Regions from separate parts of the Rugamonas sp. GW822-FHT03B10 genome, predicted to be linked through region 1. Evidence: riboswitches for the same ligand, from Rfam matches in the RefSeq annotation. Region 1 holds a riboswitch; the other holds the start of a gene.

The links. Region 1 has a riboswitch for thiamine pyrophosphate ahead of AC1RQG_RS10775 (TonB-dependent siderophore receptor). Riboswitches for the same ligand answer to the same signal wherever they lie in the genome.
Region 2: linked by a shared signal. The riboswitch ahead of thiC (phosphomethylpyrimidine synthase ThiC) and the one ahead of AC1RQG_RS10775 (TonB-dependent siderophore receptor) in region 1 are both predicted to bind thiamine pyrophosphate.

The regions. Positions count from the first base shown of each region.
Region 1 covers NZ_JBXANP010000005.1:194,789-198,975, forward strand. The annotation lists gene AC1RQG_RS10760 (sensor histidine kinase) at 1-1,012, shown strand, start outside; gene AC1RQG_RS10765 (hypothetical protein) at 1,019-1,717, shown strand; gene AC1RQG_RS10770 (Imm26 family immunity protein) at 1,748-2,224, opposite strand; TPP riboswitch at 2,358-2,455, shown strand; gene AC1RQG_RS10775 (TonB-dependent siderophore receptor) at 2,553-4,187, shown strand, end outside.
Region 2 covers NZ_JBXANP010000004.1:269,819-274,005, reverse strand. The annotation lists gene AC1RQG_RS09330 (AraC family transcriptional regulator) at 1-589, opposite strand, end outside; gene AC1RQG_RS09325 (FxDxF family PEP-CTERM protein) at 682-1,566, opposite strand; TPP riboswitch at 1,853-1,965, shown strand; gene thiC (phosphomethylpyrimidine synthase ThiC) at 2,038-3,957, shown strand; gene thiS (sulfur carrier protein ThiS) at 3,965-4,168, shown strand.

The DNA of each region.
Region 1 (4,187 bases):
CAAGCTGGGCGCCGACACCCGCTTCTCGTCCGAGGTGAACGGCGTGGCCGGCTTCTGGGTCAGCTTCAAGATCGACGACGACCAGTACTGGCTGATGCTGGAGCGTAACCGCATCCGCGGCCTGACCGGCATCCAGTGGCTGGGCTGGGCCAGCGTGGTGTCGATGCTGTCGCTGCTGGGCGCGGCCCTCATCTCGAGCCTGATCAACCGCCCGCTGGCGCGCCTGACGGCCGCCACCCGCGCCTTCGCCCAGGGCAAGCGCCCGGCGCCGCTGCCGGAGAAGGGGCCGCGCGAAATCCGCGAGGCCAACCGCAGCTTCAACCAGATGGTGGACGAATTGCAGCAGGTCGAATCGGACCGCGCCGTGATCCTGGCCGGCATCTCGCACGACCTGCGCACGCCGCTGGCGCGCATGCAGCTGGAGGTGGAGATGGCCAACCTGTCGGCCGAGGCGCGCGACGGCATCCAGTCCGACATCGGCCAGATGGACGCCATCATCGGCCAGTTCCTCGACTACGCCAAGCCGACCGAGGCGTCGAGCTTCATCAATGTCGACATCGGCGCGCTGCTGCAGGACACGGTGCGCGAAGCGGAACGCCTGCCCGACGTGCGCATGCACGCCGAGATCGCGGAGCGGGCCCACGTGATGGGCAACGCCACCGACCTGCGGCGCGTGATCAACAATCTGATCGAGAACGCGCGCCGCTACGGCAAGACGGCCGGCACCGACATCACCGAGATCGACGTGCGCTGCACCGTCAAAGGCATGCACCTGGCCAAGCGCGTGGTGATCGAGGTGGCCGACCACGGCAGCGGCGTGCCGGACGACCAGATCGAGAACCTGCTCAAACCGTTCACCCGGCTCGACACGGCGCGCGGCCAGGCCAACGGCGCCGGCCTGGGGCTGGCCATCGTCGAGCGCGTGCTGCAGCGCCACGGCGCCGAACTGCACGTGCGCAACCGCGACGGCGGCGGCCTGCAGTTCCAGATCGTCATGCGCGCGCTGGCCTGACCGTCCATGGCGCCGTTGACGTTGCCGCGGACGATGGCGCCCGCCGCCTGCCTCCTCTGCCTGGCCGCGGCCGCGGCCGCGGCCAGCGCCGCGCCGCTGGCGGCGCCGCGAACCCGTCCGGCCAGCGTGGCCGAGCAGCGCTCGTTCGACCAGTTCCTGCGCCGGTACGACCCGGCGCCGGGCGCCGCCCCGGCCACGCTGATGGCGGAACGGCCCGCCGGCCAGGGCCCGTGGCAACTGAGCGCCACCATGGAGACGGCGCCCCGGCTGGCCATGCCCGGCGTGTGCCAGCTCGAACGCAGCGTGTTCCGCCACGTGCCGCGCGCGCCGGACGGCCAGCCCTGGCGCGCCGACGGCCTGGCCCTGCCCTATGTGTGGCTGGCCGTGGACGGGCCGTGCGTGGCCCCGGCGCGGCCGGTGCGGCTGCTGCAGGCGCTGCCGCCGCATCTGGTGCTGCAACTGTTGAAGGAGAACGCTGCGCTGTTGAACCGGGCCCGCCTGCTCTTTGCCGGCAATACCCAATGCGCGCGGCTGCGCGCGCTGCCGTTCGCGCTCGAGGCGCTGGGCGCGGGCGCGCGCGCGAACGGGGCGCCCACCATCTACACGCTGCTGTACCGCAGTGAACGGGGCGACCTGGCCCAGGTGGATGCCCGCTACAGCCGCGCCGAACTGACGGCGTGGAACGTGAGCTGCCCGGCGCCCTAGCGGCGGACCGGGCTCGTGCATGTCGCGCGCTCAGCCGCGCACGGGGGCCCCTTCCAGCAGCCGGGACAACAACAACTCCGCCGAGCCGTAGCCGTACAACGAATCGGTTTCCATCCCCTGGGTATCGTAGGGCACGGACTCCTCGCGCTCGGAACGGCTGGGATCCTGGTCGGAATAGGTCACGCGCCAGGCGCGCCGCAACGCGTCGGCGCGGCGCAGGTAGGCGGGCATCGGCCACGAGGCCGGGTTCCAGTCGGGGCTTTCGCCCAGCACCGGCCAGCGTCCGCTGGCCAGCGCCATGTCGCCCACGCGCAGCACGCGCAACGCGTCCCCGGCCCGCAACCGGAGCAGCGACTCGAACGGCGGCAGATGCGCATGGCGCGGCCCGAACAGGTAGGCCAGCATGATGCGGCTCGACGGCGCCAGCCGCGCCACCAGCCCGCAGCCGTAGCCGCCCTCCAGCAGCGGCACCGCGAACCAGCTTCCTTCGTGATATGGCTGCTTCATTGATACCTCATCGTTCAACACGGCGCCGTCCCGCGACCGCATCGGCGCGGCGGCGCAAAACCGCAGTGTAGCGGCGGCGCGACGAAGGCGGCGCACGCCACCGGCCGGGAAAACATGGCTTTATGTTACACTGCTGCCTCGCTAGGGGTCCTGGAACGCTGTTCCGGGTGAGAGATACCCTCCGTACCTGATCTGGATAATGCCAGCGAAGGAAAGCGCAAAGTGCTCCCCCATCTTTGACAGCTCCCCCCGCTGGTTCCAGCCCGACAAGCAACGAACAACCAGCGCCGCGCCAAGCCGCGCATCAGAGAGCACCAAAGAGCACACCATGTCCACACCCAATCTCACCGTTTCCGCCCTCACCCTGGCGGTCCTGAACACGCTGTCCGGCAACGCCTGGGCCGACGCCGCATCCGCCGACGCCGCCATCCCCGAAGTGATCGTCAGCGGCGCCCGCGTGGCGCCCGGCCACGCCTCCGTGGCCGGCTTCAGCGACATGCCGCTGATGCAGACGCCGGCCGCCGTCACCGTGCTGACCTCGCAGCAGATGCTCGACCGCGACATCCGCAGCACCACCGACGCGGCCCGCTACGAGGCCGGCCTGAGCGACGCCTACAACGCCGTCGGCTACTCGGAGCAGTTCTCCATCCGTGGCTTCAAGCTCGACAACGCCACCAGCTACCGCAAGGACGGCATGGCCATCTCGGGCGACACCCAGATCCCGCTGGAGAACAAGGAACGGCTGGAAGTGCTCAAGGGCCTGTCCGGCCTGCAGGGCGGCGCGTCCGCGCCGGGCGGCATGATCAACTACGTCGTCAAGCGCCCCACCAGCGCCGCGCTGCGTTCGTTCGTGCTGGAGGAGCGCGAGCGCGGCACCGTGTACGGCGCCGTGGACCTGGGCGGCCGCTTCGAGGACAGCCGTTTCGGCTACCGCTTCAACGCCGCCGCCGAGCGCCTGCGCTCCTACATCAAGGGCGCCGACGGCAACCGCAAATTCATCTCGGGCGCCATCGACTGGCAGATCTCGCCGCAAGCCCTGCTGCGCCTGGACGCCGACTACCAGACCAAGTCCCAGGTGTCGGCGCCCGGCTTCCAGCTGCTGAACAACGTCTCGCTGCCCGACATCGCGGCCGACAACATGCTCAACAACCAGCCCTGGAGCCGTCCGGTGGAGACCACCAGCAGCAACCTGGGCCTGAGCTTCGAATACCAGCTGGCGCAGGACTGGCACGCCACCGTGCGCGCCAACCAGCATGAGTTCAAACGCGACGACTACACGGCCTTCCCGTACGGCTGCTCGGCCCAGCAACTGTACCCCGGCTTCTGCGGCAACGGCGACTACGACGTGTACGACTACATCAGCCTGGGCGAGAAGAAGTCGCCGCTGAACGTGCAGGCGCTGCTGCAGGGCAGCCTGGCCACGGGCGCCGTGCGCCACGCGCTGACCGTGGGCGCCACCTGGTTCCGCAACAGCGAGAAATGGGGCGACTACGTGTATGACTACGCCGGCGTGAGCAACATCTACCATCCGGTGGTGGTGCCGCCCGTCGACCGCACCAGCGGCCCCGTGTCCGAACGCCGCCGCAGCAGCGAGAGCGCCGTGCTGGCCCAGGACATCGCCAGCCTGACCGACACGCTGGCGCTGCACGCGGGCGCCCGCTACGCCAAGCTGAAGCGCGATGAGGTGGTCGACGCGACGCTGCCGGCCGTCCACACCGACAAGGGCTACTGGCTGCCCAACGTGGCGCTGGTCTATAGTCCCGCCGCCAACCTGTCCGTCTACGGCTCGTATGCCCAGGGCCTGCAATACGGCAGCGTGGCGCCGATCGGCACCAGCAACGCCCAGCAGGCGCTGGACGCCGGCAAGTCCAAACAGTTCGAAACGGGTGTGAAGGCGGCGCTGGCGCCGGACCTGAGCATGACGGCCGCCCTGTTCCAGATCCGCCAGGGCCTGGAATACATC
Region 2 (4,187 bases), on a different contig from region 1:
GTTCGAGCTGGCGCCGGCCCAGCCGCAGCCGGGCCGCCAGTTGTTCGATCGTCACGCCGCCCCGGCTGCGGTACAGGAGGTCGACGGCCGCCTCCACCAGCGCGTCGGCGCGCTCGGGGCGCAACTGGCGCAGCAGGAAATCCTGGATCAGGGCCAGCCGTTCGGCTTGCGTGCCGGCGCCCGCCACGCGGGCGGCGCAGATCCTGCCCGGCGCGCCCCAGACGTCGGCGATGTCGCGCGGGCCGTCGTGCAACTCGGCGGCGGGCACCTCGCTGAAGCGGGCCAGCATGCCGCTGCGGAAGCGCACGGCGATGAAGCCGACCCCGGCCATCGGGGCCAGCGCCAGCGCGACGCTGCGCAGGCACAGCAGATGGGCCGGGGCGTGCGCCATCGGCGCCAGCGCCGCGCCGCCGTCATCGGGCGCGCCCATCTGGCGGAATGGCTGGCGGTAGTGGAAATACAGTTCGGCCCCGGTGCCCGGCAGCAGCGTGGGCAGGGCGATGGTCTCGCCGGGGGCGCTTTCCCAGCCCCACAGCCGGTCGATATACGGCCGCAGTGGCGGGATGGGGAGCAGGTGGAAGCGGCGCATGGCGGACGATGGCGGGTCAGGCGGCCATCATGCCATGCGCGCGCGGCGGCGGGAAGCGCGCGCGGCGCCCGCCGGCGTTGGCGGACGGATGCTCAGGCCTTGCGGCGGCGCGCGATCCAGCCCACCAGGCCCAGGCCGGCCAGCAACATGGCGACCGTATCCGGTTCCGGCACCGGCGCCGCCACGTCGATGCCGGTGTAGTTGATGCCGTTGTCGGGGAAGGCCATGTGGTTGAGCAGCATGCCCGTCAGCGAGTAGTCGTAGATGTTGTTGCCCGAGGTCAGGTAGATGTCGTTGTTGTTGCCCAGGGTGAGCCGGTCGATGTTGAAGCCGACGCCGAAATAGCTGGTCTGGTTCAGCGCCAGGTCGCGCAGCGTCACGCCGTGCTGGGAGCCGGCGTAGGACGCCACCAGCAGATTGTTGCCATAGGCGACATCGGTGTAGTTGATGCCCAGGTCGGGGAAGGTCATGTTGGTGACCTGGGTGCCGTTGGTCAGGTAATCGTACAAGTGATTGCCCGAGGCCAGGTAGACGTGGTTGTTGTCGCCGGCGGCGATGCCGTTGATGTTGAAGCCGGTGCTGACGGCGTTCGACTGGTTCAGCCCGTAGTCGCGCACGGTGAAGCCTTGCTGCGAGCCATTGTAGGAAGCGACCACGTGGCCGCCGCCCACGTCCACGTCCGTGTAGTTGATGGACGCGACGGGGAAGGCCATGTCGTTGATCAGGGCGCCGCTGGTGCTGTAGTTGATCAGGTGGTTGCCGGCCGCGATGTACAGGTCGTTGTTCGCGCCCAGCGCCAGGCCGCGCGCCTGCACGCCCGTGCCGAAGTAGTTGGTTTGCACCAGCGCGTCGGTGCGCTGCGTCACGCCGAGCTGGGAACCCGAATAGCTCGCGTAGACGGTGGCGTGGGCGGGCAGCGCGCAGCTGAGCGCGGCGCCCAGCAGCAGGGAGGACAGCAGGGGGGAAGTCGGTTTCATGGTGGCTCCTGGAGTATGGGTGGGGGCGTTGGGCGCGGCCGGATGCATGTTAAAAAATAATGGTTTTTTTATAATCGACGGGAATTGTAGCAGCATTCCATGCCTAAAAATCAAGCAGGCCCGGCCAAATTGTGCCGGTGTTGCAGGCGCGACACGGCCGGCGCGTCCCGTTGTCAAGCGGGCCGCCAGGCATACGCGCTATTGGCGCGACCCGCGTGCGCCTGGGCGCCGCACGGCCGGCGCGCCGATGTATAATGCGATCCGCTGCCCGGCCTCACGGCGGGGCGGCATACGCTAGGGGTCCTGCAAAGCGCCATCAATGGAGCGCCGCGCGGGTGAGAAATACCCTCCGAACCTGATCTGGATAATGCCAGCGAAGGGAAGCTCAGGATATCGCCGGCCGCCGTCAGGCCATCATCAGCGCCATCCCCACCTCCTTTGCTGGCTCCTGTAGCCAACCAAGGAGCCAAATTGAACGCCAATCCGAAATTCCTCTCCGCCACCGCCACGGTCGACCAGGCCGCCATCGCGCCGCTGCCCAATTCGCGCAAGGTCTACGTGCAGGGCAGCCGCCCCGACATCCGCGTGCCGATGCGCGAGATCACCCAGGCCGACACGCCCGCCTCGTTCGGCTTTGAAGCCAACCCGCCCGTCTATGTGTACGACACCTCCGGTCCGTACACCGACCCGGACGCCAAAATCGACATCCGCTCCGGCCTGGCCGCCACGCCACGCCTGCCATGGATCCTCGAGCGCGACGACACCGAGGAGCTGGCCGGCCCCACCTCCGACTACGGCAAGGCGCGCCTGGCCGATCCGGCCCTGGCCGAGCTGCGCTTCAACCTGCACCGCCAGCCGCGCCGCGCCAAGGCCGGCAGGAACGTCACGCAGATGCACTACGCGCGCCAGGGCATCGTCACGCCCGAGATGGAGTTCGTCGCCATCCGTGAAAACCTGCGCCGCAAGGAATACCTCGAAAACTTGAAAACGTCCGGCCCCATGGGCCAGCGCCTGGCCGACCTGATGGGCCGCCAGCATCCGGGCCAGGCCTACGGCGCCGCCATCCCGGCCGAGATCACGCCCGAATTCGTGCGCGACGAGATCGCCCGCGGCCGCGCCATCATCCCGGCCAACATCAACCACCCCGAGATCGAGCCGATGATCATCGGCCGCAATTTCCTGGTCAAGATCAACGCCAACATCGGCAACTCGGCCGTCACCTCGTCCATCGGCGAGGAAGTGGAGAAGATGACGTGGGCCATCCGCTGGGGCGGCGACAACGTGATGGACCTGTCGACCGGCAAGCATATCCACGAGACGCGCGAATGGATCATCCGCAACAGCCCGGTCCCGATCGGCACCGTGCCGATCTACCAGGCGCTGGAGAAGGTCAACGGCAAGGCCGAGGATCTGACCTGGGAAATCTTCCGCGACACGCTGATCGAACAGGCCGAGCAGGGCGTCGACTACTTCACCATCCACGCCGGCGTGCTGCTGCGCTACGTGCCGATGACGGCCAAGCGTCTGACCGGCATCGTCTCGCGCGGCGGGTCCATCATGGCCAAGTGGTGCCTGGCCCACCACAAGGAGTCGTTCCTGTACACGCACTTCGAAGAGATCTGCGAGATCATGAAGGCCTACGACGTGTCGTTCTCGCTGGGCGACGGCCTGCGCCCCGGCTCGATCTACGACGCCAACGATGAAGCCCAGCTGGGCGAACTGAAGACCTTGGGCGAGCTGACCCAGATCGCCTGGAAGCACGACGTGCAGGTGATGATCGAGGGCCCCGGCCACGTGCCGATGCAGCTGATCAAGGAGAACATGGACCTCCAACTGGAGCAGTGCCACGAGGCGCCGTTCTACACGCTCGGCCCATTGACGACCGACATCGCGCCCGGCTACGACCACATCACCTCCGGCATCGGCGCCGCGCAGATCGGCTGGTACGGCACGGCCATGCTGTGCTACGTCACGCCCAAGGAGCACCTGGGCCTGCCCGACAAGAACGACGTCAAGGACGGCATCATCACCTACAAGATCGCGGCCCACGCGGCCGACCTGGCCAAGGGCCATCCGGGCGCCCAGATCCGCGACAACGCGCTGTCCAAGGCCCGTTTCGAATTCCGCTGGGACGACCAGTTCAACCTGGGCCTGGACCCGGACAAGGCGCGCGAATTCCACGACGAGACCCTGCCCAAGGATTCGGCCAAGGTGGCGCACTTCTGCTCCATGTGCGGCCCGCATTTCTGCTCGATGAAGATCACGCAGGAAGTGCGCGAGTTCGCGGCGGCCAACGGCGGCATCGACGACAAGGCGGCGCTGGAGCAGGGCATGCAGACCAAGGCGATCGAGTTCGTCAAGAACGGCGCCGAGCTGTATCGCAAGCTGTGAGGCGGCCATGATCGCGATAGAACTGAACGGCGCGCCGCACAGCGTGCCGGCCGGCCACACGGCCAACGACCTGGTCGACGCCCTGTCGTTGACGGGCCAGGCGCTGGCGCTGGCCATCAACCGCACGGTGGTGCCGCGCCAGCAATGGCGCGAGCGCCAGTTGCAGGCGCAGGACAAGGTGGACATCGTGCGCGCCATCGGCGGCGGCTAACCTCGGACGACAAAGGAAC